3 regions of the Paenibacillus sp. T2-29 genome follow, and region 3 is predicted to be linked to each of the others. Evidence: riboswitches for the same ligand, from Rfam matches in the RefSeq annotation. Region 3 holds a riboswitch; each other region holds the start of a gene.
The links. Region 3 has a riboswitch for cobalamin ahead of ACU1JV_RS14145 (ABC transporter substrate-binding protein). Riboswitches for the same ligand answer to the same signal wherever they lie in the genome.
Positions count from the first base shown of each region.

Region 1: linked by a shared signal. The riboswitch ahead of ACU1JV_RS06805 (ABC transporter substrate-binding protein) and the one ahead of ACU1JV_RS14145 (ABC transporter substrate-binding protein) in region 3 are both predicted to bind cobalamin.
Region 2: linked by a shared signal. The riboswitch ahead of metE (5-methyltetrahydropteroyltriglutamate--homocysteine S-methyltransferase) and the one ahead of ACU1JV_RS14145 (ABC transporter substrate-binding protein) in region 3 are both predicted to bind cobalamin.

Region 1 covers NZ_JBREVE010000002.1:235,210-245,473, reverse strand. The annotation lists gene ACU1JV_RS06840 (aminotransferase-like domain-containing protein) at 1-1,177, opposite strand, end outside; gene ACU1JV_RS06835 (DMT family transporter) at 1,310-2,221, shown strand; gene ACU1JV_RS06830 (Cof-type HAD-IIB family hydrolase) at 2,359-3,159, opposite strand; gene ACU1JV_RS06825 (lipoate--protein ligase) at 3,322-4,323, opposite strand; gene cobD (threonine-phosphate decarboxylase CobD) at 4,483-5,583, shown strand; gene cbiB (adenosylcobinamide-phosphate synthase CbiB) at 5,573-6,544, shown strand; gene ACU1JV_RS06810 (histidine phosphatase family protein) at 6,559-7,311, shown strand; cobalamin riboswitch at 7,408-7,622, shown strand; gene ACU1JV_RS06805 (ABC transporter substrate-binding protein) at 7,831-8,838, shown strand; gene ACU1JV_RS06800 (FecCD family ABC transporter permease) at 8,835-9,881, shown strand; gene ACU1JV_RS06795 (ABC transporter ATP-binding protein) at 9,878-10,264, shown strand, end outside.
Region 2 covers NZ_JBREVE010000004.1:102,006-112,269, reverse strand. The annotation lists gene ACU1JV_RS13270 (DUF4097 family beta strand repeat-containing protein) at 1-170, opposite strand, end outside; gene ACU1JV_RS13265 (DUF1700 domain-containing protein) at 175-726, opposite strand; gene ACU1JV_RS13260 (PadR family transcriptional regulator) at 719-1,048, opposite strand; gene ACU1JV_RS13255 (DUF6985 domain-containing protein) at 1,429-1,962, shown strand; gene metE (5-methyltetrahydropteroyltriglutamate--homocysteine S-methyltransferase) at 2,051-4,369, opposite strand; cobalamin riboswitch at 4,528-4,723, opposite strand; gene nrdG (anaerobic ribonucleoside-triphosphate reductase activating protein) at 4,913-5,410, opposite strand; gene ACU1JV_RS13240 (anaerobic ribonucleoside triphosphate reductase) at 5,407-7,356, opposite strand; gene ACU1JV_RS13235 (AbrB/MazE/SpoVT family DNA-binding domain-containing protein) at 7,649-8,119, opposite strand; gene ACU1JV_RS13230 (glycoside hydrolase family 3 C-terminal domain-containing protein) at 8,353-10,264, shown strand, end outside.
Region 3 covers NZ_JBREVE010000004.1:301,229-311,492, forward strand. The annotation lists gene nikB (nickel ABC transporter permease subunit NikB) at 1-415, opposite strand, end outside; gene nikA (nickel ABC transporter substrate-binding protein) at 462-2,087, opposite strand; gene ACU1JV_RS14125 (ABC transporter ATP-binding protein) at 2,230-3,009, opposite strand; gene ACU1JV_RS14130 (ATP-binding cassette domain-containing protein) at 3,006-3,908, opposite strand; gene nikC (nickel transporter permease) at 3,908-4,723, opposite strand; gene nikB (nickel ABC transporter permease) at 4,738-5,667, opposite strand; gene ACU1JV_RS14145 (ABC transporter substrate-binding protein) at 5,683-7,266, opposite strand; cobalamin riboswitch at 7,486-7,689, opposite strand; gene ACU1JV_RS14150 (nucleobase:cation symporter-2 family protein) at 8,457-9,764, opposite strand; gene ACU1JV_RS14155 (xanthine phosphoribosyltransferase) at 9,758-10,264, opposite strand, start outside.

The DNA.
Region 1 (10,264 bases), on a different contig from region 3:
GAAAATATTGTAAAAACAGCTTTTGATTCAGCAGTGGTGATCCATTGTCCACTAGCGCTTTGACGCTCAGCAGACTGTCCATGAGCTGAGGCCGACAAGTCACGGCTGCGATTCGCAGGCCGGGTGCGACATACTTGCTATAGCTGCGAATATAGACGACACTTCCCGAGATATCATAGGAGAAAATCGGAGAAGGCGGTTTTTGCCCAAAGCTAATATCATAGGTGCTGTCATCCTCGACAATAAGACAGCCGTAGCGCTCGGCCAGTTCGGGCAGACGTTTGCGCTGCTCATCGGGGATGGTAAAGCCGGTCGGATTGTGAAATGTCGGATTTATATAGAAGAGACGCGGTTTTTCCGTTTTCAGGCACCATTCAATCTGATCCATATCATAACCTTCCGGCTGTATATCAGTTACAGTCAGGCGGGCGCCTTGTCTGCGGAATATTTCCATGGCCGGGCCATAGGCTGGACGTTCGATTAATACACGATCTCCAGTACGAATCAGAGAACGGGAAACCAAGTCAATGGCTTGCTGTGCGCCGGAGGTAATCAGTACTTCGTCCGTTGATACTGCGAAATGCTTATCTGTGCTAAAATGCTGCGCCATGGCATCACGAAGCTCAGCATCTCCTTGTACAGCAGAATAGGTAGCCGCGATTTTCGGATGCTTTTCAAACACCTGCATCATTAATTCTCTCCAGTATCGGTTGGGTAGGAGAGAGGGATCAATTAGGGCCTTGGAAAATTGGAAGTCCGCGTTCATGGCATGAACCTGGGTGAGTCCATCCATCCCCCTCCAGACAGAAACAGACGGATCGTCTGCCATGTAAGTGGATTCTGAATGGAAGAGCCGTTTTGTGGATGAACGCTCCGAATAGGTAGTAAATGGCCCCAATTCTGCTGCATGGGAAGCATGAGCGTAATATCCCGATTTATCCTTTACATAGATACGCCCTTGTTGCTTTAACTCCTGATATGCCCGGAATACGGTTAACCGGTGCACACCCAATTCCTGAGCCAGACTTCGCACAGACGGCAATTTAGCGTCTGCTGGCCAGTCCCCGCGCTCCATCCGCACATTTATGTAATGGACGACCTGCTCATACAGCTTTAAGCCCGGATCTGTCGAGATCTGTTCCGTTGAAAACAATAATTCGCTGTTATCCTTACCCATGCGGTCCACGCTCCTTTGTGTGTATTGTACTATACAGCACTTCAAAAACGTGTACAACTGTTCTGTGGTTGCCCATCTGTTCTGTCTGTCTCCTTGTATGCTTGTGAGTAACAGAAGGGAGAGGGAAGTGTCATGATTAGTATCGCCTTTACAGTTATGTGTCTTATTTTTGGCACCACATTTTTGGCTATCAAAGTGGGAGTGGAAGCCGGACTTCCGCCGTTCTTATCGGCAGGCGCACGTTTTCTGGCAGCAGGGGCAATCTTGTTTATTGCGATGAGGCTGTCAGGAAAGGTTCGGTGGTCGTTATTATGGCGAAAGGAAATGCTGCTAATTGGGACGGGAACGACCTTCGGCACATTCTCAACACTGTATTGGGCGGAGCAATATGTCAGTTCGGGAATCGGTGCTATTTTGTCGGCCACCGGACCGATGATGATTGTGCTGATGCAGTCTGCAATACTGCGGCAAAAAACGACGAGAATTACGCTCATGGGCTGCATGATCAGCTTTCTTGGGGTCGTACTGGTGGTATTGCCCGGTTTGGCCGTTCAAATCAGCGGTCTGTGGCTGGCTGGTTGTATGGCCATTTTGCTGGGTGAGCTGTGCTATTCGGGAGGAGCTCTGTATTCCAAGCGAGTCATGGACGAGTTTCGTGATACGAACCCGATTGCCTTGAATGCAGCACAAATGTTTCATGGTGGTTGGATGCTGCTAGTACTGTCGGCTTTTACAGAGCCTTGGAATTCTGGGGGATGGAATCTGCTGCCTGCCATAGGCTCTCTATTTTATTTGATCGTGTTTGGTTCCATGATTGCGCAGACACTATTTTACTGGCTTATGGCGCGTACGAATCCATTGTTTCCGACCACATGGCTCTACATTTCACCACCAATTGCTGTTGGCCTGGGAGCTTTTTTGTATGGCGAACATGTAAGCTGGTGGATGCTGGCAGGGGTGCTGCTCATTGTGACCGGGTTGATGTGTATGAACAACGGAATTATCCGTCTGGTGAACAGACGTAAAGTACGCTCTGCTGCCTGATACTTTGAAGCGGTCAGTTATGATATGATCTGACAAAAAGAGCCTCCAAACTGCCGTATGTTAATGAACATGCGACGCTTGGAGGCTTTGTTGTTGAAATACTTTATTTAAGTATTACGGAAATAGTCACTTTTTGTTTATTCAACATTGAGTACGAATTTGTCGATAGCGTGCTTAACACCGTCTTCATTATTGCTGCGAGTAATGTAATCAGCCAGCTTTTTCAAATCAGGAATCGCATTCTCCATCGCTATGCCGAGACCAGCACATTCCAGCATTTCATGGTCATTCCACGAGTCGCCGATCGCAATGGTCTCCGACAGATCACAGCCAAAATGGTTTGCAAGGAAGGCAAGGGCGTGGCCTTTAGTGCCTTCATGATGCATAATTTCCAGGAAATGAGGTTTGGATTTTGTAATATGCACTTCACTGCCAAGCAATTCGCGAAGTTCGGGAATTAATTCGTCCAATACTTCTGGCTCGTCGATAATTAGCAATTTAGGAGCCGGTTGCTCTATAACTTTACTGAACACAGGCTCTACAAAATATTCTGTGTTGTTCAGCTCGGTGTAATCTTTAATTTTCTGATTATCTTCACGTGTATACAATTTGTCATCTATATACGTTTGTAAATGCAGATTGCGTTCCACGCAGAATTCAAACAGACGACGTGCAGCCACGAGTGGAACATAACGCTCATACAGCACGTTTTCGTCGAGCAGGTTTTTAACCAAAGCTCCTTGGTACGTAATAATCGGTACATTCAACCCCGTCTGGCGTGCAATTTTGTGCGCGGAGGCATAAGCTCGTCCAGTAGCGAGAGTAACCACCACACCTTTAGCTACAGCAGCTTCCAATGCCTGTTGTGTCGCTGGAGTAACTTCTTTCTGGTCATTAATGAGAGTATCATCAATATCAATGGCAATTAATTTATACATATCGGTATTCTCTCCTTTATCTCTATCATGGGGCAATATTAAAATTGTATCTTATAATATTCAAAATGACAATATCGCATTGAAAAAGGGACGACGCCCATAAGAGCCTGTCCCCTTATAACCACTGAAGTATTGGCTTGAAACCATGGAAAAAAGTAACGCTTAGTCTTCCAAAAATACAAGTCCAACAAAGTCGTCCAGCTCAATATTACCAAAGTAATGCTTCAAATCGAGAGTGGATAAGGCTTGACGGATCTCACCTTCATCATAACGCTTGCCGCGCAAGATATTTTCAATATCAGCAACGTCACCTACACCGAAGAAATCCCCGTAGATTTTAATATCACGGATGTAGCCTTCCTTCAAATCCATGCGGATATCTATAATACCGACCGGGAACTTACGTGTGTGCTTGATATTGCTCTCAGGGGATAGACCGTAGTTCCAATCCCACGACTGATAGCGTTCTTTGGAAATTTCATGGATTTTAGCCCAATCCTCATCGGTGAGCTTATATTGAGGCACCTGATCCAGTTCTGAGCCAAAGATGGACCGCAGCAGTTCCTCGCGAAATTGTTCTATGGTCATTTCACGGTCCATCAGTTCGCTGATGTTAGCCACGCGACTACGGACAGATTTTGTGCTTTTGGATTTGAATTTCTCGGGATTGGCGTGCAGCGATGCAGCCACATTGTCCAGATTCAAATTGAACATCAATGTACCATGGCTGAACATACGTCCACGTGTGGCAAATTGAGCGTTTCCTGAAATTTTACGTTCTCCGACTTGCAGATCGTTGCGTCCAGTCATTTCGGCTTCTACTCCCATTTGGCGGAGGGCGTCAATCACAGGTTGCGTAAATTTGAGGAAATTATGAAAGGACTCCCCGTTATCCTTGGTAATGAAACTGAAGTTTAAATTACCGAGATCATGATATACAGCCCCGCCGCCGGACAGGCGACGAACGACTTGAATATTGTTGTCTCTCACAAACTCAGCGTTGATTTCTTCAACGGTGTTTTGATGCTTGCCTATAATAATAGAAGGCTGATTAATGTAAAACAGCAGATAGCTGTCGTCCAGCGGTAGATGCTTGAGCGCGTATTCCTCAATAGCAAGATTAATAGCTGGATCGTGTATGCCCTGGTTGTCGATGAACAGCATGTCCATTCCTCCGTATATAAACTGTGTAATTTATGTGTGCCTCCCTCTATTGTAACCCAAGTGAGCCATGTACAAAAGCTCATTTGCATTGACGGGACGCAAAAAGCAGCCTCATAATGGATCTAAATGATTGGAAACGGCCGGAAAGGATGAGAGGCAATGATAGAGGTTTACGGTCATGGGGGGGACAGGGAGACGGCTGCCGCGACATTTGGTGGAGCTGCTGCGGATTTTGTGGATTTTAGTGCAAATATTAATCCGCTCGGTCCGCCACCGGAGGTGCTTGAGGCACTGCAAAGCTCATTGGACACGGTGATTCGCTATCCAGACCCTGGACACCGCCATTTTAAAAATATGCTGGCACGGCGGCTGCAGGTTCCACCCGAGTCGCTAAGCATCGGTAACGGCGCGGCTGAAAGCATGGCGCTCTTGCTATTAGGGCTGGCTCCCAAGCGTGTGGGTACAGTGGAGCCGTGTTTTTCGGAATATGCCGAGCTGGCTGGCAAATTCGGAGCCGAGATCCATCGGGTATACGGGAAGGCTTCGCTTCAATGGAAGGCAGACGTGGAGGACATCCTTCAGCTCATGGAGCAGGTAGATGTATTGTTCCTTGGGCAGCCGAATAATCCAAACGGTGTACAATATGGTGAGCAGGAGCTATATGAACTAGCAGAGGCGGCTGGCAGAACGGGTACTGTGCTGGTGGTGGATGAAGCCTTTATTGATTTTATCCCACTGGAACGGCAAATCTCATTATTGCCTGTGCTGGATCGCTATCCTCATGTGATTTTGCTCCGATCGATGACCAAATTTTATGCCATTCCTGGCTTACGATTGGGCTATGCGATTGCTCATCCGGACTATATCCGGCAAATGACGGCCAAACAGGTGACCTGGAGCGTTAATGGACTGGCGTTGCTGGCTGGAGAGGCGTGTTTGAGAAGTGGGCAAGCTTATGAGCGCCGCACACAGGAACTGATTGCTACGGAGCGCAGTCGCTTACTGACTGCCTTGGCGGAATGGGGCTGTGGTGTCGTTCCCGGCGAAGCCAATTACGTGCTAGCAAGGGCGCCGGGAACGTGGAGTGCATCGGCTATTCAGCAGGCGCTTGGACAACGCGGGATTCTTATACGTAGCTGTGCCATGTATCCTGGACTGTCAGCGAGCCATTTTCGAATTGCGGTTAAGGACGCCGAAGCCAACAATATGCTGCTGTCTGCACTGAGTGAAGTGCTGGAGGAGGAGCGGCGTGATAGTTAGTTTGGTTATCATGGCAGCCTATCTGCTGGACAGGCTAATCGGTGATCCGAGATGGTTGCCGCATCCAGTCATCGGGATGGGACATGCCATTTCAGCATTGGAAAAAGCGATTCGCCGTAAGGTCCGCAGTGACCGAGGACTGAAACGTGCGGGCATACTGCTTCCGTTTATTGTGGCTGGGGGTTCCTTTGTGCTTGCCTGGGGGCTGTTGCGTGTGCTTGCCTGGATTCACCCGTGGTTGTCTGTCGTCGTAGAAATTGTTCTGATTGCAACTACGATTGCTTCCAAAGGTCTAAAGGACGCAGGGATGGCAGTATACCGAGCGTTGCAGGCGAATGACCTGACTGCGGCACGTCGGGAGCTAGGCATGATTGTCGGAAGGGATACGCAGCAGCTTGACGAGCCCGAAATTGTGCGCGGTACCGTCGAAACGGTCGCTGAAAATATCGTGGACGCCATTATTTCCCCGCTTTTTTATGCCCTGATCGGGGGAGCACCCTTGGCACTGGCATATCGTGCCGTAAACACCCTCGATTCAATGGTTGGCTACAAAAATGAAAAGTACCTGCATTTAGGCTGGGCCTCGGCACGGCTGGATGATGTAGCTAACTACATTCCGGCTCGCATGACAGCAGTTATGCTAGTGATAGCGTCGTGGTTGTATCGGCTGGATGCTGCAAGAAGCTGGCGGACAATCAAGCGGGATGCCCGTCTGCATCCAAGCCCAAATAGCGGATTTCCCGAATCAGCGGTGGCAGGTGCCCTAGGGATTCGTCTCGGTGGCTATAATGTGTATCACGGCATACGCTCCTTTCGGGCATATATGGGCGAAGGGATACGACCGCTGGAGTCGAAGGATATCCGGCATACGATCCGGCTGATGTTCGCCGTATCCACTATGTTTGTAGGATTGTGTTTGATGGGAGCTGCAGGGTGTTTTGCCTTGGGATGGATGCAGTGAGGAGTGACACGATTTTGAAACAAGATACAGAAGGAAAAAGAGTGCGAGAAAGTGCACCAAGTCCGAACTCACAACAGGTTAGTAAGCCGAATGATGCTAAAGAAGATCTGCAGTGGGACATGGAGCTCGTGCTAGTTCGTCATGGCACGACCTTATGGAATAAGGAACGTCGATATCTGGGACATGCCGACTTGGGTTTGCTGTCGGGAGCAGAGCAGGAGTTAAAGACTTTACAGAAAAAATTGCAAGGACATTCCTTTGCTCGAATCTATTGCAGCGACTTGTTGCGATGTCGCCAGACCTTGCAGATCATTTTGCCGGAGTCAGCATTGACGTCTGAATGTTCCCTCTCTGCTATGCCTCCTATCATGGAACGACGTCTGCGAGAACTTCACTTTGGTGAGTGGGATGGAAAAACGTATGACATGCTTAAGGATGTGGCGTTGTATCGCGCTTGGATTGATGAGCCGCAACAATTCACCCCACCTGGAGGAGAGCCTTGGATTCATTTTGTGAATCGTCTGCGTGAATTCCTAGACTCTCTGTTTGCGTGGCGCATTGCTTTGGAGGTTCAGCCAATGGAGTCGAATGCTGCGCCGCCCTCTGTTTTGATTGTCACGCATGGTGGTGTAATTCGTCAGTTGGCTTGTATGCTTATGCCTGGCCATGATTTTTGGAGTCTGAATCCGAAGCCGGGAGAAGCATTTAGGATTCAGTTAAGGTTGATAGGACCGCACAATTGTATAGCAAGATTGCTTTCTCATTAGGTTAAACAAGGCGAATAAAGCGACTGTTTGGGTTGTAAGCTAACTCTTTTTAACCTATAATCATCAAGTAAAAGAACGGCTTGACTACCACTACATCAAATATCCAGCAGACGAGGTCGGCGCCATGTGAGGAACTTGCTTTCCTTTATTGCGTTGTTAAAAGGGAAGTCGGTGTGAGTCCGACGCGGTCCCGCCACTGTAAATGGAAACATGCTCATTAGCCCTGTTTTATGTGCCGCCAAGCATATGAAAGAATATCAGGACATGCATTTTCCATAAGTCAGGATACCTGCCCGTCCGCCTGTCACCATAATCCTTCGAGGAAAGGATGACGTGTTCGCAGTGACTGTCCATGCGGAAAGAAGCTGCCCGCCTGCGCACGATCTGTGCTAACGTGACCCCTGTGTCCTGATATGAGGATGCGGGGGTTTTTGATAGGAAAAGAAGGCTGGAATGAGAAAATATCGGATGAAGTTCAAGTAACGCTCTTAACGATTTATGTATGAAGGGGTGCAAATCATGGCAGGAAAAAAAATAAAGGTATGGACTACAGGTCTATTGGCGCTGATATTGGCAGTTGGGCTGAGTGCATGTGGCGCAAATGGAAAAAATGCAGAAAATAAAGAGGGCCAAGCTTCTTCACAGCAGCCGGGACAGACCGTAACCGCACAAGTGCCTCCGGGCAAAACGGTTTACCCGCTAACGCTTAAGGATGCAACAGGACAGGAATTTACATTTAAAAAAGCACCGGATAAGATCGTTTCCGTCTCCCCGGCAGAAACCGAGGCGCTGTTCGCTATCGGACTGGATAAGGAAATTGTTGGTGTATCCGACTACTCTGATTACCCGGAGGCAGCTACGAAAAAGCCTAAAATGGGCGGTATTATGAAACCGAACGAAGAGGCGATCATTGCTGCGAACCCGGAAGTTGTTTTTGCAGGGATTTCACTTAGTGAACAGGCTACGACTAAGCTGCGTGACATGGGAATTATGATTTTTAAAACAGAACCGAAAACAGTTGAAGATGTCATAGCTAACATCGAATTGTATGGGAAAATCACCGATCATCAGAAAGAAGCGAGAGCGGTGACTGACAAGATGAGAGCAGATGTAGCAGAAGTGAAAGAAGGAGTTAAAAATATCGGCAAAGGGCAGAAGCTGCGGGTATACGTCGAGTTTTCACCAGGCTGGACAGTGGGTAAAGGCGAGTTTATGGACGAGCTGATTACATTAGCAGGTGGTGAAAATGTAGGTGCTACGCAGAAGGGGTGGTACCAAATCAGTGAGGAAAATATTATAGCTGCAAACCCTGACGTGATTTTGTACAGCAAAAGTGTGAAGGACGACAAAACAGGCCAGACCCTCGGCGATATCATTAAAGCTCGTAGTGGATGGGATCAAATATCGGCTGTTCGTAACCATCGTGTATTTGCCGTGGATGATAATTTGATCAGTCGTCCGGGGCCACGCGTAACGGAAGGGCTCAAGGAAGTGGCTAAGGGCGTGTACCCTGAAATTTTCAAATGAACCGTAGACTGATCGGTTTTGGGGTGACAGGTCTTGTCTTGCTGCTGCTGACGCTGCTACTCTGTCTTGGCATCGGCTCGGTCAGTCTTCCGGTCAGCCAAATCACAGGTATTTTGATCAACCACCTACCGTGGTTAGGTGATACGTTTACACCGGATTGGAATACATCCTCAGAGCAGATCATTTTGAAGGTCAGATTGCCACGGGTGTTACTGGGAATGTTGGTTGGAGCAGCGCTGGCGCTGGCGGGAGCCGGATTTCAGGGTGTGTTGCGTAATCCCTTGGCTGATCCGTATACCCTTGGGGTATCCTCGGGAGCTTCGGTCGGAGCAGCAGTACTGATTTATTGGGGGCTTCAATTTTCATTTGTGGGTATATGGACGCTTCCGCTAGTTGCATTTATAACCGGCATGCTGACGCTGTGGATGGTGTTGACGTTGGCGCGTGAAGGTGGGAAAATTCCGACCCAAAGCCTCATTTTATCAGGTGTGGTGATGCAATTTTTTGGGGGAGCCATTGTTTCTTTTCTGGCAGCCATGTCGAAGGAAACAGTCAATGAAATATTGTACTGGACGATGGGAAGTCTCAGTCTGCGAGGTTGGTCATATACGGGAATTCTTTTACCTTACGTGATCGTTGGGCTGGTGTTTCTATGGAACCGGGCACGGGTGCTGAATATTCTGGCTTTGGGAGAACGTCAAGCGGCTCATATGGGGGTTCATGTAGATGCGACGAAGCTATCTGTCCTGATCATATCTACCTTGCTGACAGCTGCCGCTGTCTCGGTATGTGGAGTCATTGGCTTTGTTGGACTTGTTGTGCCTCATATCATTCGTCTGATGGCAGGTCCCGATTACCGGATGATTGTTCCGTTATCTGCACTGGGTGGAGCTATTTTTATGGCTTGGGCAGATACGGCGGCTCGCACGTTGTTGGCCCCAATGGAAATTCCTCTGGGCGTTATGACGGCCTTTGTTGGGGCACCATTCTTCGCGTATCTCCTGTACCGGAACAAGAAGCTACGCAGGGGGGATCTGTTGTGACCAAACAAAGTGAATTACAGAAGGTGTATGATCGGGCGCTAGAGGTAGCAGGCCTGACCCGTGCTTATGGAAAGTTCCATGTGTTGAAGAATATTAGCTGGAACGTAGACGAAGGAGCTTGGTGGGGGATCATTGGTCCGAATGGGAGTGGAAAATCGACGTTGCTGCATCTGCTTTCTGGCGTAGATCAGCCCACTTCTGGAAGTGTTCATATCTATGGTAAAAAGGTCGGTAGCTACAGCAGAAAAGAGCTTTCCCAACTTGTAGCCGTACTCCAGCAGGAGGGAATTCCTCCAGTGAGATACACCGTCAGAGAAGTTATAGAAATGGGACGGTTTCCTCATCAGGACTGGCTAGGCAGGGAAAAGGGAGTTGATGTGGAG
Region 2 (10,264 bases), 200 kb from region 3:
GAACTGTCCACTTTCAGGTTTTGTAGCTGACCACGTGTGAATGTCCACTTTTTATTTATAGCTGTTGTTTCTTTCATTACTTGTTGATTCCATGGAGCACCGTAGGCCACCATTCCGGCTGCACCGATGACAATGCACAGACCTGCTGCAATAAACCACTTTTTATTCATGTTTTTAGTAAGCTCCCCTCAGGGTAGTCTGATTCCATTTCCAGTATCGTACTGTGCTCTTGACCATAAGGAGTAAGAGATAACGTACTCCAGGCAGCAGCAATAGACCTATACCCGTCAACGTGATAGAGAAAAAGAATTTGGCCGGGTAAAAGGTGCTGTTTAGCGCATAATCAGTAACAGCGAGAAGGGGGGCTACAATGAAGCTGATCGATACCACAGCCAATGAAGCCCATACTGCCCATAGGGTAGCCATAATCGGGATGGAGATTAGCAAATTGAGAAACAACAGCCCTAGGAAAGTAAAAATATTGCGAGCAAAGCTGCCCTGGCGAAGCGGAGGAGAAGCGTTCCAGGCTGCATTGGGAACATCCAACGCTTCTCGAGCAATATCTTCTGGGTTACCCAGCTCATGGGCAATCTCACTTTCGCTTTTGCCATTAACCAACCCGTAGTCAAAATGCTGGCTCAAATCACTAAGCAGCTCATGGCGTACCTCTGCAGGGAGAGGAGAAAGACGCTGTTCCACCTCTGTAAGAAACTGTTTTCTATTCATCGGAATTTCCTTCCTCCAGTAGGCTTGCGACATGATGGACAAAATCATTCCATTCCCGTGTAAGTAGTCTTGTATAATGGCTACCGGTATCGGTTAGCCGATAATATTTACGGGGCGGACCCTCGGTCGATTCCTGTAAATACGTCGTGCAGTATCCCTCTGATACCAGACGGCGAAGCAGTGGATATAGGGCTCCCTCTGCTACTTCAATATGACGGGAGACGGCTTGAGCCAATTCGTAGCCATAGCGGTCTCTACGTCCAATTAGAACTAGAACGCATAGTTCCAGTACCCCTTTTTTGAATTGGATGTTCACATTCACGAGCGATGCTCCCTTCCTGATGTAATCATAATTCATAGGTGTCGTTCGGAATAAGGGGAAGAAACGTGTGTTTGTGCATAATTTGTCACGGGTACTGATTATAAATCAGTAGTCAGGTATAATTTAACATCATGTACTGATTAATGCAAGGTACTAAATTTTTAAAAATAAAATCTTCGAGTCAAAATGGGCTGGTTTTCTTTCTTTAAGGCTTACATGAATAGCGAATCTTGTAGAATAAAGTAGTTTCATTTGGAAAATTCTCGATTTCTGGCTGGGTGGCCCCATAGGATGTTACTTTAATTTGATTCATTAAAATGATAGATTGTAGAGTGTTCAATAGAGTTAAAGATTACCTATGATGAAGAGGTGGATAAAGGATGGACTGGAAACACTGGTATAGGGAATTGGAACAGGATGATGAGACTTGGGATGTGTCGGAGGAGGTTGTACTACGTGGTGTGGTACATCTTGATTTTTGCGGGCAGCCATCGGAGGTAGAAGCTGAATTTATCGTGGGAGCCGACTCTGAAGAACAGGCACAGACTATAGAAGAACCTACAGAGCTGCAAAAAAAGACATGGGAGACGTATATGGCATGTTCGTCAGAGATCCATCCTCAAGTGTTGGAGTCCATACACCATTATTATGTAGACATAGTGGAAAAGTATCGGAAGGCATATAGCTCATGGGGAGAGGACCCTAATGAATATGCGCCTTATGTGGAGCGACCAGAGCAATTGCTGGATCGAATGCAGCTTATATCTATACTGATTTCCGACTCATCGGAAAAGGATGAACTATATTTGAATTTTAGTTGTTCCTGGGATCGAGAGCATGGCTTAGGTGTACATCTGAAGCAGATGAAAATCGGGCATATTCAAGGTGCATATACATTATATGACTTGGAATAAATAAAACCCCCTTCCGATCTCTAATAGAAAGACCGAAAGGGAATAGGATATGGTGGACATGATGACGCGATTGGATACGGTAAAAATATTAGTTGGATACAGACAGCACGGCACGGGCTGCTTGAGCCGCCTGTACCATTTGCCGCAATGCGGCAACAGATTCCTCCTTGGTACGGGTTTTCAGCCCACAGTCTGGATTAACCCAGAACAAATCTGATGGTAGTACGCGCAAGGCACGCTGAATCATGCTTAGCATTTCTGATACATCAGGAATGCGCGGACTGTGGATATCGTATACACCCAGACCGATGCCTTTGTCGTAAACCTGATCCTCAAAGCTAACAATCAGTTCTCCGTGGCTACGAGAGGTTTCAATAGAAATCACGTCGGCATCCATGTCTGAAATGGACTGGATCATATCCTGGAATTCGGAATAGCACATGTGTGTATGGATTTGGGTCGCAGGCTGAGCGGTGGCCGTGGTCACAAGGAAGGCTTGAACTGCCCAATCCAGATAGGCCTGCTGTTGTTCTTTTTTCAACGGAAGCCCTTCACGAATTGCGGGTTCATCCACCTGAATCATGCTAATACCCGCTTGTTCGAGTGCCTCTACCTCTGCCCGTAATGCCAGAGCTAACTGCAAAGCTACTTGCCTGCGTGGAATATCATTACGTTCAAAGGACCAGTTCAAAATGGTCACAGGGCCTGTAAGCATCCCTTTAACTGGCTTGGAGGTTAACGACTGAGCAAATGCCGTCTCTTCCACGGTCATAGGTTGATCGAACGACACATCTCCGTAAATGATCGGCGGTTTAACACAGCGGGAGCCGTAGGACTGCACCCACCCGTTTTGTGTAAAAGCAAAGCCTTTCAGCTTTTCGCCAAAAAATTCAACCATGTCGGTCCGTTCAAATTCCCCATGTACAAGCACATCTATGCCAATGTCCTCTTGGATATCAATCCATTCCTTGATCTGCTGTTGGATGAATGTCCGATATTGCTCGGCAGACCATTCTCCTTTGCGATAGTGCAGACGGGCCTTGCGGACCTCAGCAGTTTGCGGGAAGCTGCCGATGGTCGTCGTAGGTAGTGGGGGCAACTTCAGCCTATTTTGCTGAATCACCCGGCGCTCGGCGAAAGGAACGCTGCGTGACAGTGGCTCTTTTGTCAGCAGGTCGGCCAAATCGGCAGCTGTCTGTACCCTTGCCGTGGAGCGGTTGAAGCGGGCTACCGCATCCGAACTTTGCTCAAGCTTGGCAAGTGCGGATGGATCGTGCTTACCAAGTGCAGCCGTCAAGACTGCGATTTCATCCAGCTTTTCATCGGCAAAGGCTAGTGCATGCACCAGTTCTCGGTCCAGCTTATGCTCTGCGTCCAGACTGACCGGCACATGCAGCAGACTGCACGATGGCTGTACGATAAGCTGTGCGGCAGTGGTCTGTTCTGCTAATTGGTCCAACAGTGCAGCCACGGCATTCAGGTCGCTGCGCCAGATATTGCGTCCGTCAATGACACCAGCACCCAGCGTTTTCCCTTTAGGGAAGCCATGCTGGCATATATGCTGAAGATTTTCGCCATCATCGTATACAAAATCAAGACCCAGTCCCTGTACCGGAAGTTCAGTCAGACGCTCATAATGGTCCAGGCTGCCAAAGTAGGTTTGCAGCATGATGTTCAACGAGGGTGCAGCTTGGGTCAAAGCTTCATAGACCTCCTGAATAATCTCCAGATCCTCTGCCGGGAATGAGGTGGTCAGGACAGGTTCATCGATTTGGACCCATTGAACGCCTTCTGCTGCTAGCTCTGACAAGACTCGGGCGTATAAAGGCTGGAAGGTTCGTATAATAGAAGCGAGATCCTTACGATCATAGCCTTTGGATAAAACAACAAATGAATAGGGACCGATGAGAACCGGTTTACCTTCAATGCCTAGCTCCTGCTTTGCTTCACGATAAGCTAGTAATGGTTTGTTTTCAGTGAGCACCGGAGCCGCGTTCGCCAATTCGGGAACGATGTAGTGGTAATTGGTATTCATCCATTTGGTCATTTCACTGGCAGTAGCTCCCTTCTGCCCACGTGCGATCCCGAAATACACAGATAGAGGAACTGGACCTGTAAAACGATAGTTGAAGCGTTCGGGGACGAGACCAAACATCACGGATGTATCCAGCACGTGATCGTAATAGGAGAAGTCTCCGACAGGAATGCGATCAATCCCTTTGTCACGTTGCTTGCTCAGATGCTCCAGACGCAATCTTTTCATCTCACTATGCAGTTCGCTTTCGTCAATACTACCCTGCCAGAAGCGCTCCAGTGCTTTCTTCCATTCCCGGTTCCCACCAATACGCGGATAACCCAGATTACTGCTAATCAAACCCGACAATGCAGATCGTTCGTTAATGGACATGTAGGTTTCCTCCTAACTGGTAGCCAGTTTATTTTTACGTACCAAAAAAGGCATTCTGTCCCCAAGGCTAAAAATGAGTAGGGGAAAGAATGCCTCCGCGATTAAAATTCAAAAATACGGCGACTGCTCTTAACACCTCCCTATCTTCCGTAGGTACTGCGATGTTGTTAAAATAGGCAGGTCTCCTGACTTGCGGATCATGACGTTCAGCATCCCTTCCCGGTCTTTGGACCAGTGGGTGTATGAGTAGCTGAACATTCCCCGTTTACAGTGGCGGGACCGTCCCGGATTTGCACCGGCTTCCCTTTTAAGTCTGATCTGAATAGAACAGACACCTATTTCCAGGCTATGCGATTAAGGTATGACGAATAATTATGCACTCGTATACTTGTTCACCATCATAAGTGAAACTCACAGGATGTGCAATAGAAACAGTAATAGAAACTGGAGTGGAATCTGTTAGTTATATGCAAAAAAGACAATCCCAACCCATCGTGGGGGACTTGTCTTTTGTATAGCATCTTGCTAAGTAGAACATCGCCTTTAAGTCAATGAAACGGTGTAACCTGCTCGAGTACTGGCTTTGACATCTACCAGGCGCTGATTACGGCTGCCCCGAAAGGGGAGGGTCAGATCTTTTTGCTGTTCAACAAAACGGCCATCTACAATCACGTCACACAAAAGAGCTAGCTCCTGTCGTTCCGGATCCATGAGCAGATCCTCGTAAACAAAGCCTGTATAGGCCCATACGGTTCGGTCGGGACAAGCCGCGCGGAAGTCACGTACAAATTGCGAGCATTCTGCTGCTGAGAAAAAAGGGTCTCCCCCGCAGAGAGTCAGTCCGTCCAACAGCGGGTTATCCATGATATCACGGATAACCTCCTGTTGACGCTCAGGCGTGAATGGCTCCCCTGCGCGGAAGTTCCACGAAGCTGGATTAAAACAGCCGGGACAGGCATGGCGACAACCGCTAATGAATACGACGGTGCGCAGGCCGTATCCTTCATTCAGAGATTCCGGAATATAGCCGCACAAATTCACTTATGCTTCACCCGGTCGCGAACTTCGGCTTGCTTGGCAGCATTAAAACGAACGGTATAATCTCCTGTCAGATATCCGGTTACCCGACGTAAACGCTGAAAGTGCGTGTGCTCCTCATCTGTGCCGCATTGAGGACAGCTTGTCCCGATAATTCCTTCATAGCCGCATTCCGTACAACGATCTACCGGATGGTTGATGGAAAAGTAGCCGATGTTCTGTTGAAGTGCGTACTGAACAATTTTAAGAAATGCATCCGGGTTATTCCGTGCATTACCGTCCAGCTCAATGTATGAAATTGCACCCGCATTACATAGATTATGGAACGGAGCCTCCAAGCTGATTTTACGTGCAGCGGGAAGCTTGTAATACACCGGAATATGAAAGGAATTCGTGTAATATTCCCGGTCATTTACTTCAGGAATAACTCCGAAGTCACGTTGATCCAGCAATGTGAACTTGCCCGACAGACCTTCGGCAGGCGTCGCGAACAGTGTAATATTTAGATTGTAGTGCTCACTCATTCGATCACAATACATGCGCATGGAAGTGATGATTCGCTGTGCTTCACGGTATACAACATCATCTTCCCCGTGGTGTTTTCCATATAATGCTTTCATGCACTCAGCCAGCCCGATAAAACCAATCGAAAGTGTACCGTGCTTGAGGACGTTTCCCACCTTCTCATCAGGTGCCAGTTCTTTTCCGCCTTCCCATACCCCTTCGCGCATCATAAAGTCCGAGGCTTTGGCTGGCTGGCTGGTCTGGATATGATAGCGATGGATTAGACCGTCTACTGCAATTCGCATAACCTCTTCCAATCTCGCGTCAAAGCGATCACGGTCAGGTGTCAGACGCTTACCTGTGCAAATACCATATTCAATCCCGAGCCGTACCAGATTAATGGTATTAAATGAGAGATTGCCCTTGCCGCTCTGACGATTTCTGCCGAAACGGTCAGAAATGGTGCGGGTACGGCACCCCATCGTGGCAATGATGGTATCCGGGTCATCTGCGCGGTAATAGGGTAGGTTGAAGGTAGCATCCACATTCACAAAATTGGGATACATCCGCTTGCTGGAGCACTCTACCGCCTTTAAGAACAAGTCGTAGTTGATATCGCCCTCTGCCTGGTTGACTCCTTTTTTACATTGGAAAATATGTTGTGGAAAAATAGGAGTTTCCCCGCTGCCGAGTCCGCGAATTGTGGCTTCCAGCAGTGATTGCGAAACAAGCCGACCTTCAGCAGACGTACACATCCCGTAATTTAGTGAAGTGAACGGAATTTGCCCCCCTGCCCGGCTGCTCATCGTGTTCAGGTTATGAATGAGCGATTCAGCGGCCTGCCGGGTTTCTGTCTCCGTCTCTTCGCGTGCGAATGAGTATGAACGAGGACAGGTTTCTTGCAAATGGGTGTTGGCTAGATGCAGTTCTTCGTCAGACCAACGGGAGTCTAGCTCTTCCTCGAACAGCCGGAGTCCTTTGCGCAGATGCTTGCGGAAGGAACGAGCAACGTATGGAGCAAGGTCCCAATCTATTTTATTGGCAGAGACACCACCAAATTGGCTATTTTGTTGAGACTGAAATATGATGGCGACCAGTGCCATCGCAGACATAATTGTTTGTGGTGTGCGTACAGAGCCATTGCCTGTATTGAAACCGTCTTGTAGCAAACGACCAAATGGGATAAAGATACAATTTGTAGTTCCGAGCGCATATTGGTCCAAATCGTGAACATATACATACCCGTGGTCAATGGCGTCTGTCAATTCAGGCGGAAGTACACGCAAGCGCGCATACCATTTGGCATATTCCGAGCCAAGCTTGCTCATTTTGCCACTGAACGATTCTCCATTTAAATTTGCATTCTCCCGCAGCATGTCCAGATCTTGTGCCCCAATGACTCGCTCGCCGATGTCGTATAATTGATGTTCCTCCAGCACCTTCATCGTAAAACCCTCCATATAGTAAAAAATATATATTTTTCACAAAAACAACATATTGATGATATCTAGTGATAACCAATTGTTTCGATCTATATATTGTATATACGTAGACATGGAGAGTATGTGACTATTGTCACATTGATGGGAGCAGGAAGCACAAAAAGGCCAGGTATAGAATAAGAGACACATCCACAGATATGCGCCTTACTCTATACCTGGCCATCGCAGTTGCAACGAAATAAGTAGGTTTGCAAGTACATCGTATATGATACTGGGAAATAAACTTTTAGAAGGTTTAGAGCAGCTTTTTCAGTTGGGACACACGGCCTTGGGAAATATCGAGCATTTCTGCATACACTTTTTGTGGCAGGTTCGGATGTTCCTGAATCAGCTTGCGGAGCTTTTTTACCATTTCACCTTGCTGTACTCTGGATTGCTTGGGCTGCCAGGTTGTGTTGGCTTGGATCGGTTTGGTGCGTTCTTGAGCCTGGATGGCATCATTGCTTGTGGCATGTACATGTTCATCGTTCTTTAATAACTGAATGCAATCAGCGCAAATAAAGCTGTCCCGAAAATAAGTTAGATGATCCACTGCGCCGCAAAATTTGCAGGAGACACCCGTGTATTTCCTTAATACAAATCCTTCTTCATCTACGAAGAATTCAAGCGAATCACCGATATTGATATCCATTGTGGTGCGCATTTCCTTTGGGAGTACGATTCGCCCCAACTGGTCCAGAGGCCGTGTCATTCCGGTATTTTTCATCAGCGCTTCCTCCTTCAATGATATATCCTGATTATACCAAAAAATATCATTTTTAGCTTTATATATGAAAGGGAAAATGTAACTTTTTTTCTCGTATGCCGCAGTCTAACCTTCATCCAATTTAGGATGATTTCGGTATTGTTGCCGGTGTACTCCTTTTTCGCTATGATATATTAAAACGCTTTCGTGAGAGGACTTTTTATCATCTTAATGAAGCTAAGGAGATGACGGATTTGAGTCATGAAACAACGGGTATCGAATATTTATTTCAAGATCCGAAGATTCACCTGGACGAGCGTGTACGGGATCTCGTGTCGCGACTAACCTTAGAGGAAAAGATCGAATCTATGCTGCAATACCAGCCGGCCATTGACCGTTTGGGAGTTGCAGCTTACAAGCACGGTACGGAAGCGGCACACGGGATCGCCTGGTTGGGGGAGGCAACTTCATTTCCTCAGCCTGTGGGATTGGCCTGTACTTGGGATACGGAGTTAATGCGGCAGATCGGCTCTGTTATTGCAGATGAGGCGCGTGCCTACTATCGTCGTGACCCAAAATTGAACGGTCTGACCCTGTGGGCACCTACAGTGGATATGGAGCGTGACCCAAGATGGGGACGTAACGAGGAAGCCTACGGCGAAGACCCGTATTTGACGGGAGAATTGTCGAAGGAGTTAGTCAAGGGGATACAGGGTGATCATCCGGTATACTTGAAAGCGGTTGCGACACTGAAACATTTTCTCGGTAACAATAATGAAGTGGACCGGGGAGTCGGCTCCTCCAGCATAGACCCCCGAAACCTGCGGGAATATTATCTAAGAGCTTTCGAGAAGCCTTTTACGGAAGGCGGAGCCCAGTCGATGATGACTTCCTACAACTTGATTAACGGAACGCCTGCTACGTTGTACCATGGTGTTAACGATATTGTCAGAGGCGAATGGGGAATGGACGGCTTTGTCGTAAGTGATGCGGGTGATGTTATGGGGATTGTAAACGACCATCAATATTACGATTCCCATACGCCGGGCGTGGCTGAATCTATTCGCGCAGGAATTGACAGCATTACGGATGATGCGGAGCTCTCCAAGCAGGCAATTCGAGAAGCTTTGGAGCAAGGATTGCTACAAGAAGAAGACTTGGATCGGGCATTGTCCCATACGTTCCGTGTTCGTTTTCGTTTGGGGGAATTTGATCCGGCGGCAGACAATCCCTATGCCTCCATCGGCGAGGAGGCTTTAATGACAGAACAAGCCCGTGAATTGTCGTTGCGTGCGGCGAGGGAGCAGATCGTACTGCTCAAAAATGAGCAAGAACTTCTGCCATTAAACCCTACCCAGTGCGGCAAAGTAGCGGTCATTGGTTCGCATGGCAATGAGGTGTTTCGCGACTGGTATTCCGGTACGCTGCCTTACCGGATTACCCCGCTGGAGGCGATTCGTGCCAAGCTGGAAAGCGGGAGCGCGGAAGAACGTGTCGTGTACTCCGATGCCAAAGATCGTGTGACCTTGACGGCGGCGACTGATGGCGCGAAGCTCACAGTTAATTCTTCAGGCGATATGCGCCTGTCCCAGAATGGAGAGCCAACGGTATTGACCATAACAGATTGGGGCTATGGTAGCGTGACGCTGCATGATGAACATCTGGGTACCTATGTGACGAGCGACGAGGAGACGCTTCGCGTGACAGCTGATGAAGCGTATGGCTGGTATGTTAAAGAGGTCTTTGGACTGACTCCTGTGGAACAAGGAGAGCATCTGTGGACCACATGGAACGGTAAGCCAGTGATCGCAGGAACTGAGGGCTTATTAAAGGTGATGAAATCCGCAAGTCCTGCACCTAACGCCTCAGACTTCAACGATAAGACTTTCCGTATAGAGACGGTATCGGATGGCTTAGCGGAAGCGATAGCCGCTGCGCAAGCGGCAGATACAGCGATTGTATTCGTTGGAAATCACCCGCTTATTAACGGAAAGGAAGAGAATGATCGCCCAGGCTTGGAACTGGCTGCTTCCCAGCAACAAATTATCGAGGAGGTATATCGTGTCAATCCGAATACGATTGTGGTTCTGACGGGCAGTTATCCATTTGCGATTCCTTGGCTTCAAGAACATATTCCAGCGATCGTATACACGTCTCATGCGGGAC
Region 3 (10,264 bases):
AAATCCCCCGACTCAGTATGTCGATCCAGCCATTTTTACGCATCGCCGCCAACACACCCAGCGGGATGCTCACCAGTATAGATAGTGCCATGCTGCTTAAGGCCAGCTCAACAGTGGCAGGCAATCGAGCCTTCACCTCATCCCACACTGGCTTGTTGGTCAGATACGAAGTACCAAAATCCAACCGACTGATTCTTTGAATTGTATGCATATACTGTGTCAGCAATGGCTGATCCAGTCCGAACTCATGTCTTTTCTGCTCCAGGACTTCCGGGGTAGGATAAATATGAGCAGCCGTCAAATAAGCTTCAGCGGGATCAACCGGTGAAATGTGAATGAGTGCAAAGGTAACGAGGGTGGCAAAGAGAACAATAGGAATGACCGCTACCATTCGCTTCCCGATATAGCTAATCATAAGTTGTCCTCCTATCCTATAAATTAACGTTACCTCACCGTTTCAGTTACTTTCCAATTTCAATTCCCTCAAATGGATTCTCATCCCGATTAGCTGGGAAAACAAAGTTAGTAATTTTTTTCTGATACACTGCCGTTTTCTTAATATACGAAATAGGCACAATGGCAGATTGCTCTTGGAGCGTCTTCAAAATCGAAGCATACAGCTCTTGCCGCTTGGTTTCATCTGTTGATGAGAGCGCTTCGTGTACTTGCTGATCCAGATCCTTCTTCATGGGAAGGGCGCTCAGCACCTCAGAAATTCCGAAGCTCTTCTTGGCAATAACATTAATAAAGGAATGCGGATCATAAGGCGCACCATAGTTGTACCAGAAATACAGATCAAACTGGTTGGATCTAAGCCGCTTGATTTGAACCGTCAGCTCCAGTCCGGTCAGATTCACTTTGACACCCAGCTCTCCCCATTCGGCCTGAATGGTTTCAGCCATCGCCTTTTGGATCGGATCGGTCTTATCGAAAATCAGCTCAAAATCCAGCTGTTGTCCGTCTTTCTCCCGTACTGTGCCGCCTGCGGGCAGCTTCCAGCCAGCCTCATCCAACAATGCTTTGGATTTTTCCACATCATAGCCTATTAGCTGTAAGTCGACATTCGTATACGGGTAGTTTTTGGATAAAACCGTATCCGCTGTTTCCTCCAGCCCCGAGGTTACGCCTTCCACCATCGCCTGCTTGTTAAATCCATGCTGGAGTGCCAGACGTACCCGAAGGTCTGCCAGCTTCGGATTGGACGAGTTGAGCAACAGGCTTCTTGTGCCAACAGGCTCGGACAGCGTAGTAACATACTGATTCGTGTCGCGAAGCTGTTTGAAAGCATCCAGGCTAATAACACCCTCTCCATAAATCAGATCCAGGTCGCCTTTTTCAAAGGCCATTACACGTGTTTCACCATCGGGAATAATTTTGACCGTAATTTTGTCCACCTTCGGTGCAGTACCCCAATAATTCGGATTACGCTTAAAGGTTGCATACTCATCCTGCTTGTATTCATCCAGCATCCAAGGTCCTGTACCTACAGGTTTCTTAATTCCTTTGGACGTATCTCCATCATCCGGGAACCCGGCTTCACCCAAAAACCGGAACGGGCGAACGACAGACAGATCCTGAAGAACCGGGTAGTATGGCTCTTTGAGTGTCATTCGGAACGTTCTGTCATCTACAGCTTCAGTTTTGTCGAGAACGCCTACTATACCAAGCCAGCTATGCGTTTTCTCATTTTTCATAATAGCGTCAAAGTTCTTTTTGACAATCGCCGCATTAAATAGCGTTCCATCGGAAAATTTCACACCTTTACGCAGCTTAAACGTATATGTCTTGCCGTCCTTGGATATGGTCCAAGATTCAGCCAAAGCAGGCTCCAGCTTGCCTCCTTGCTTGTAGCTGACTAACGGCTCATAAATCATGGATTGTGCAAAAAGTTGGGAAGGGTTGTATACGTGAGGATTCATTGTACCAATATCCCGTGGCCACGATAGCGTGATCGACTTTTCATTGGCAGCTCCGTTAGTAGAGGTGGATGCAGGTGTGTTCTCCTGCTTCGCGCAGCCCAGAATAACGGATAATAAGAGGAGTGTCACCAACATAAGGGTGGCAGTCTTGCGGTGTCGAACGGACATCAATGTATTTCCCCTTTTCTATATATGTGATAATGATTATCATAATCATATTTAGAATAGGTACCACATTATATTTTGTCAACAATATTCGGCAAGCAGAGCTATTATTTATTTTGAATTTGTATAATATTAAATTTATGGATTAATCCGCCAATGTTTGAAATAGGGCACGCGTGTATTCATGCTTCAATAGTTCTTCATCCCAATCCTCAAATATTTCCACGATCTCTCCCTGAACCATGACGGCAACACGATCACAGAACGTACGGGTGGACTGAAGATCATGGGTGATAAAAAGATAGGACAGCTGGCGTTCGAGCTGCATTCTTTTGAGCATGTCTAGCACGGAGGACTGGGTTGACGTATCCAAATTGGCGACCGATTCATCGAACAGGATGATTTCTGGTTCAACCGCCAACGCCCGAGCAATGCACACCCGCTGTTTTTGTCCACCGCTTAGCTGCGCAGGGTATTTTCCCAGACTGTCAGCCTCCAACCCTACCGATTCCAGTAAGGAAAGGCAGATATCCAGCGCCCTTACTTTTCGCTCAGGAAAATAGTTACGGATCGGCTCCATCAAAATATCTTGAATGGTCATACGGGGATGCAGTGAAGAGGCCGGGTCCTGCGCAACCAACTGGATTCGTTTGTACAAATGAATATCCTTCATCCTTCTAGTATGTATGGGCTGGTGATCCAGCCAGATTTCCCCTGAAGTCAACGACTCCAGCCCCAGGATACACTGTGCCAGCGTGCTTTTGCCACTTCCGCTTTCTCCAACCAATCCAAGGCATTCTCCCTGTCGTAATTCCAGACTCACTTTCTGTATAGCCTGCTGCTCACTCTGTCTCGTGTTGAACCAGCCTTTTCTCCGTCTGCGGACAGGGTAAGCTTTGGTGACGTTCTTCAATTCCAGTATCACGGTTGCATCCTTCCTTCCGGGGTCATCTCCAGCACCCGATCTGCTATGCGGCTTATCCCCTGACGATCATGTGAAATTAACAAAATCGTGAGATCGAAATCTTCCCTCAACTGTAGAAGCAAGGCCAGAACCTTGTCGCGGTTAATAACATCCAGCGCTGTAGTAGGCTCGTCGGCAATAAAGAGGCGCGGACCAGAGCTTAACATTGCAGCCAGCAGTACCCTTTGGCACATACCTCCGCTTAGTTCAAAAGGATATGATGACAGAATATGCTCAGGATCGGCAAAACCGACCTTGCGGAGCAGAGAACACAAATAGGCTTCCTGCCCTGGAATAGTACGGCCTCCAGCCAGCTCTGTGACACGATTTAGCATCAGCCGCATCCGTGACAGCACACCCTGGGGCTGCGATGCAGTGTGGGACGGGGCAGCATCAGCTTGCCCCAGCTCCTTCTGGGCGCGCATCAGGCGCCCCCCGTTCAGTCTAAGCGTATCCGTCAGCTGGGCGCGGACGGTACGGATCGGATTCAGCCCGCTCAGCGATTGCTGAATGAGCAGGGCAATTTCCTCACGGCGCAGTCTTTGCCAGCGCTGTTCATGGAACGGGATAATGTCTTCCCCGTTATAGTAGATGCACCCTTGCGCAACACCAACACCGGGGTCCAGCATACCCGCGATTGCGTGTGCGGTCAGGCTTTTGCCGCATCCACTTGGCCCAGTCAAGGCTACAATTTCCCCTGGGTAGACGGAAAAGTTCACATCCCGTAATAGCGGTTTGCTTTCGCTTCCGCTGGCTCTTACACCTGTACGGCAAATCTCCAAATGTTCCACGTGTAACAACGGTTTTTGCATGTATGCTTGCTCTATGTCCTTTCGCCCCGTGACTGGTCGCTCCCCCACTATTTCGCCGCCTCCTTTTCTGAAAAATGATCACCCAGAAGCTGGCAGGCAAGCACAAATAGCATAATCGCCAAACCCGGGAAGATCATAACATGCGGAGCCACCTGAAAATACGAGGTTGCATCATGCAGCATCACACCCCACTCTGGCTTGGGCGGCTGTACACCCAGTCCAAGAAAGGAGAGCCCAGCGATCATTAACACCACGCGTCCGATATCCCATACCGTATAAACCAACAATTGCGGCCATACTTGTGGCAATACATAACGCCTTAGTATGCGCACGTGTGAATTACCGGACAAACGGGCATACCGTACATAGTCCTCCTGGCAAGCTTTTTGAACCAAACTACGGATATAGCGGACATAGCCCGCCCACCGTACCGCAATAATCGCTAAGGTCATGTTGACGAAACCCGGCCCCAAAATACCCACAATCGCTACCGTTAAAATAATATCAGGAAAAGCCAGTACGCCGTCGATTCCCCGCATAATCAGCTGATCCACGCGTCCTCGCACATAACCAATGAGCATGCCTGTAGGCAGACTAATACACAGCGTTGCTACCGTAATCGCACACGCGATTAGCACGCTCGACCGAATTCCGTAAATGAGCCGTGACAGCACATCCCGACCCAGATGATCCGTACCGAAAGGATATTTGCGGCTGGGTGGTGCCAAACGGTTCAGAAGGTCCACATGCAGAGGATCATGAGGGGCGGCCCATGGAGCCAGCAATCCGAGCAGCACGATCAGGCCAAACAGTGCGCCCCCTGTCAGCAAGCTTCCTCTAAAGGAAAGCCGTATCTTTTTCATTTTCAGCTTCCCCCTTAACGCAAACGCAGCCTTGGATCTATCACCGTCTGGACCACATCCACCAAACACTGAACACCTACAATTAAAAATGCGGCAAACATAACATATCCCTGAATCACCGGGTAATCCCGCTGCGTAATTGCATCTATAAAATACTTGCCCAACCCTGGCCATGAAAAAATGGTCTCTACGATGACGTTACCTGCCAGCATAAATGATAGATTCGTACCTAACAGCGTAATCATTGGCAGAACGGCATGTTTAAATAGCTCAAAAAAGAGAATATGCATACGGGAAAAACCGCGAGCCCTCGCTGCCTTCACAAAATTGCGGTCACTCAGCTCCAGCATTTGAGCGCGCAATACACGAGCTTGCACCGTTCCCAATCCTGCACCAAGCGTCAGCGCTGGGAGTACTAAATGTGTCCAGTCCTCCCTTCCCATGGATGGGAGCCAGCCCAAGCGAACGGAAAATAGATAGATTAGCAGAAAACCAAGCCAAAAAGAAGGGATCGACGATCCCAGCAAAGCGAACAGCCTGCCCAGACGATCTAGTGGACCGCTGACTTTTAGCGAGGCAGCCAGCCCCATCCCAAGCGTAAGCACCGTCATGACGGCAAAGCCCGCCAAAGCTAGCTCCACTGTAGCGGGAAGTCTGCTCCACAGTTCGTTTAGCACCGACTCCTTGGACACATATGAGGTTCCCCAATGTCCCGTGAACACATCCCGCAGCCAGTTCACATATTGAATATGAAGCGGCTCATTCAAGCCCAGTTCGTTTCGCAGCGCGGTCAGCGCCTCCCCAGAAGCAGGAACATTATGCGCGGTGAGTAAAATGAGGGCAGGGTCACCAGGGGCCAGCCTCATCAGTACAAAAGTCAGCGTGGATACAACGAATACAATGATGGGCAGCTGCGCCACACGTTCCAGTATAAAACGAATCATAGGATACGTAGCCCGTTATTCCGCAATATCAGATTGCGCTGTAATGTAGTAATACTCGATCGGATGCGGCGTAAAGCCCTCTACCCCTTTTTTCACGCCAAACACATTGTCAGGGTGTACAATGAACGACTGCGGCAAGTCTGTATTGATGATATCCAGCGCTTGCAGTGTTACCGCATTACGCTGTGCGGTATCCTTTGCCAACTTCAGGCTGTGAAGAATATCCTCCAGCGGTTTGGAAGCATAACGGCTTACATTAGCTTCACTTGTAGAGGAGTAGAACATGTCCATAAAATACTGCGGTTCTCCTGTATGGGCCGTGAGCATGCTGTACATAGCAAAATCCCAATCGTTTTTGGTCAACGCCTCGTCGATATTTTCCACCTTGCGAATCTTGACCTGGATTCCCTCATTCAGCAACTGGCTCTGAATAACCTCAGCCATGACGGATAGCTCCGGACGCTGAGGGAAGGTCAGCAGCGTAACCTCGAATGGCTTGCCCTGCTTGGACCATGTGCCTTGGGCATCCTTCTGCCAGCCATCCTTCGTCAACAACTGCTCTGTCGTTCCGTTCAATGCTTTACGCTCAATCTTACCGAAGGGAAGAATACTCGGAAACGGGCTGCTTGCTTCCGTACCGAAGCCCCTCATGACGGCGCTCACAATGGATGCGCGCGGAATCAGACTGTCCACCACCTTACGGTTGGTCGCATCCTTGAACACAGGCGATTCCATGTTGTACACAATCATATGGGTACGCAAGGACGGAGCCGACAGCACTTGTAGCTTGTCGTTCTTTTTTAGTACCTCTGCGTTATCTACCGGAATATCCGTCGCTACATCCACCTCACCGGATTGTAACGCCATCAGGCGCGAATTACCGTCCGTAATGAATTCCATCGTTGCTTCAGCCAGTCGTGCCTTTTCGCCCCAATATCCGTCATAACGCTCTACGACCAAGGATTGATCCTTGTTAAAGGCTTTGATTTTAAAAGCACCTGTCATTGCAGGGTAGCTCTGCTCATCTTTCATGGATGCCACATCCAGCACGATCGTTGACGGATCAGCCAGATTGGATGCCAGCGCTGCATTCGGCTGGTTTGTCGTGATTTTCAGCGTCAGCGGGCCATTTACATCAATGGACTTCACATCCAGTAAATCCTTCGCCAGGTGACTTTTCTCGATAGAGCGCAGCAAAGATGCTTTTACGCTTGCTGCATCCATACTCTTTCCATCATGAAAAGTGACCCTATCCTGCAAGCTGAACGTCCACACGTTAGGACTGTCGTGCTTCCATTCCTTGGCTAGCCAAGCCACAGGCTCCAACTTTTCATTCAAACGAATGAGTGTCTCACCGGCACCGGAACGCATCACATCCCAGCTATTGTCTCCATGCGGATCGACGCCTGACGGTTTCCACGTATACGCCATCACCAGCTTTTTACCTGCTGGAGTCTGTTGTGCAGGCGTATTCTCACCCTTGCCTGAGCTATCCTCCGTCTTCGTGGCTGTGCCGCATCCCGAAAGAGCCATAATTGCCATCAGCAGCAGCAATCCTGTACATATGAACCATGAACGCCTATTACGATTGCCTATCATCCCACATGTCCTCCTCTATCTTGTAAAATATCGTATAAACCTAACGCAAAACGCGAAAAAAGCATTCCCAACCACTTGACCAGCAGTCAGAAATGCTTTCATTATAAAATGTCAAAACTCACCTCAAAGCCAACTCCAAAAACATAGAAGGGATCAGATCGGTTTCAGACATTCCGTATGCAGCACGCCTAACCACCTCCCCAGCATCCCGTGGGTCTGACAGTGATGTCAAAACAGGCAGGTCTCCTGACTCCAGGCTTATCTTTCAGGCCTTCCCGGTTCCTCACAGTTCCAGTGGCTATTCTGAAAGCTCCAGCAGTACCCTGCTGATGCCTGTATACAGTGGCGGGTCCGTGTCGGAATCTACCGAACTTCCCTTTTAAGTGAACACGCTCAACAACTATCTACATCGTCTCAACAAAACCTCGTACATAGAGTTGTCCCGTTCACACCTGTTTTCTTCCTTTATTCCTTTTTATTACGATTTAGGATTATCTTATTTTGTTGCTACTGGCTTGTCAACAAATGTTGCGTAATAATTTAAATTTGAACGATATAGTGTGAATCAAGACCATGGCTCTTCATTGCTTGCGCGCAATTGAGGGTATGTCTTAACGTTGCGTGCACGCAATTCACGTGCTAAAATTAGGTATAGAGATACCCACCGTATCCGTATACTAAAAAGAGCCTTCGCCGCTCCAACGGCAAAGACTCTTAGGACTTGAAGGGCTGTGGATCACCACGGCGCGCTAAATGCTTAGCTAAACCCACCGTTAGGCGCCTAACCTAATTACGCGGTGGGTTTTCGCTTGTTCCGAAATTTCCGACGCAGCCATCGATAAAGCTTACGAATACTAAACACCAGGCTTAGTAACGTAACCATCCAACGTAGCACATCGTAGCACGACACAAGGTTGACCATCGGCTTCACCCCCTTTCGGGAAGCTGCGCCATGGTCGGAAAACATCCACCACTATTCAAAGTCCATAAGGTAGATTATACCACTCCTTCACCTACTACTCTAGCAAACTTTTCTAGTAGGTTCTCAATCCCCCATTTTCATACAAGAAGGGTGTTTATCAATAACTTCATGCTGCTTAATAAATAACTAGTTCTGGATAACCCCATGCCAAACAGCCGGAAAAGAGGCTACCCCCTCTCTCCGGCTGTTTTGGTTTATTTCCTATTCATCAAACCTTCTGTGGAACCTCCGAGACATTTACACCTTTGACCGATTCACCCTGTTTTCTTGCCAAAACGATGTTCAAGACAATTGCCGTAATCGAGCCCGATACAATACCATTTTGCAGCAGCATTTTGGCAAAGCTAGGCAGTTGGTCAAACATTTGCGGCAGAACAGCTGAGCCTAGGCCTACAGCAATACTGCATGCTGCGATCAGCAGATTGCTTTCCTTCCGCAGATCTACTTCTGACAAAATAGACATACCTGATGCAGCAACCGAACCAAACATGACGATCATCGCCCCACCCAGCACAGCGTTAGGAATCACTGTCGTCAAAGCAGCCAGCTTAGGCAGCAAACCGAGAACGACCATAATGCCGCCCGCAGCAAAAATAACGTTACGCGATTTGACGCGAGTCAGCGAGATCAGACCCACATTTTGCGAGAAGGCCGTGTAAGGGAACGCATTAAAAATACCGCCCAGCATAATCGCAAGCCCCTCCGAACGAAGTCCATTGACGATTTGCTTTTGTTCCACCTTCTGATCAATCGCTTTACCTACTGCCAGATAAACCCCCGTAGACTCGACCATGCTGACAATATTGACGATAATCATCGTGCATACCGCCATAATGCTAAATTCTGGCTTGCCAAAATAAAACGGCTGCGCAATACTCACCCATGAAGCATCCGCTACGGGAGCAAAATGCACCATTCCCATCGCATAGGCGACTACAGTACCTGCGAACAGACCAATAAGCACGGAAATCGAGCGTAAAAAGCCCTTAGCTACTCGATTGACAAGCAGAATAACCAGTAGTGTAACCAGTGCCAGCAGCAAATTACGCGGCTGTCCAAAATCCGCGCTGCCCTGACCACCCGCTACATTGTTCATCGCTACCGGAATAAGGGATAGACCGATAATCGTAACGACCGAGCCGGTAACCACTGTTGGGAAAAAGCGTAACAGTTTGCCATATAGCGGTGCCGCAAGCACCACAAATATACCGGACAAAATGATGGCACCGTATGCTGTCGCCAGATTTGAGGTCGAAGCAATTGCGATAATGGGTCCTACTGCCGTAAACGTACAGCCCAAAATGACAGGCAATCTACTTCCAAAAAAGCGTGTGCCCATAATCTGTAATAACGTAGCAATCCCGCAAGTGAATAGATCAGCAGCCACTAGATAGGCCATCTGGGCTGGCGTCAGGTGAAGTGCTCCCCCTACAATCAGAGGAACAGCAATGGCTCCGGCGTACATCGCCATGACATGCTGGAAGCCCAGCGCAAATAATTTTTGTTTACTTAACATCCCACATTCTCCTTAACGGGAGGAATCACCATGCCAGCTTCCTCTATAAAATGGACTTCGCCCGGTGCCATGGAAGCGATACGCGCAAGAGAACGTACGGCAATGCCCCTTTGCTCCAACAACCCGCGGCCTTCCTGAAAGCTCTTTTCAATTACACAGCCGACTCCGGCCAGTTCCGCTCCTGCTTCCTTCACAATATCCGTAAGTCCGACCAAAGCTGCACCAGTAGCCAAGAAATCATCCACGATCAGTACATGGTCGCTAGAATCGAGATATTTTTGGGAAATGCTCACCTGATAGGTTTCCTGCCGAGTGAATGAATGAACCTCTGCGAAGTATACCTGTTCATTCAGCGTGATCGCCTTCTTTTTCTTCGCATAAATGAACGGTACCCCCAAGGCAATAGCAGTAGCCATCGCAAATTGAATGCCACTAGCTTCAATGGTAAGTACCTTGGTAATCGGAGCACTGCCGAACAGGCGTGCGAACTCCTTGCCAAT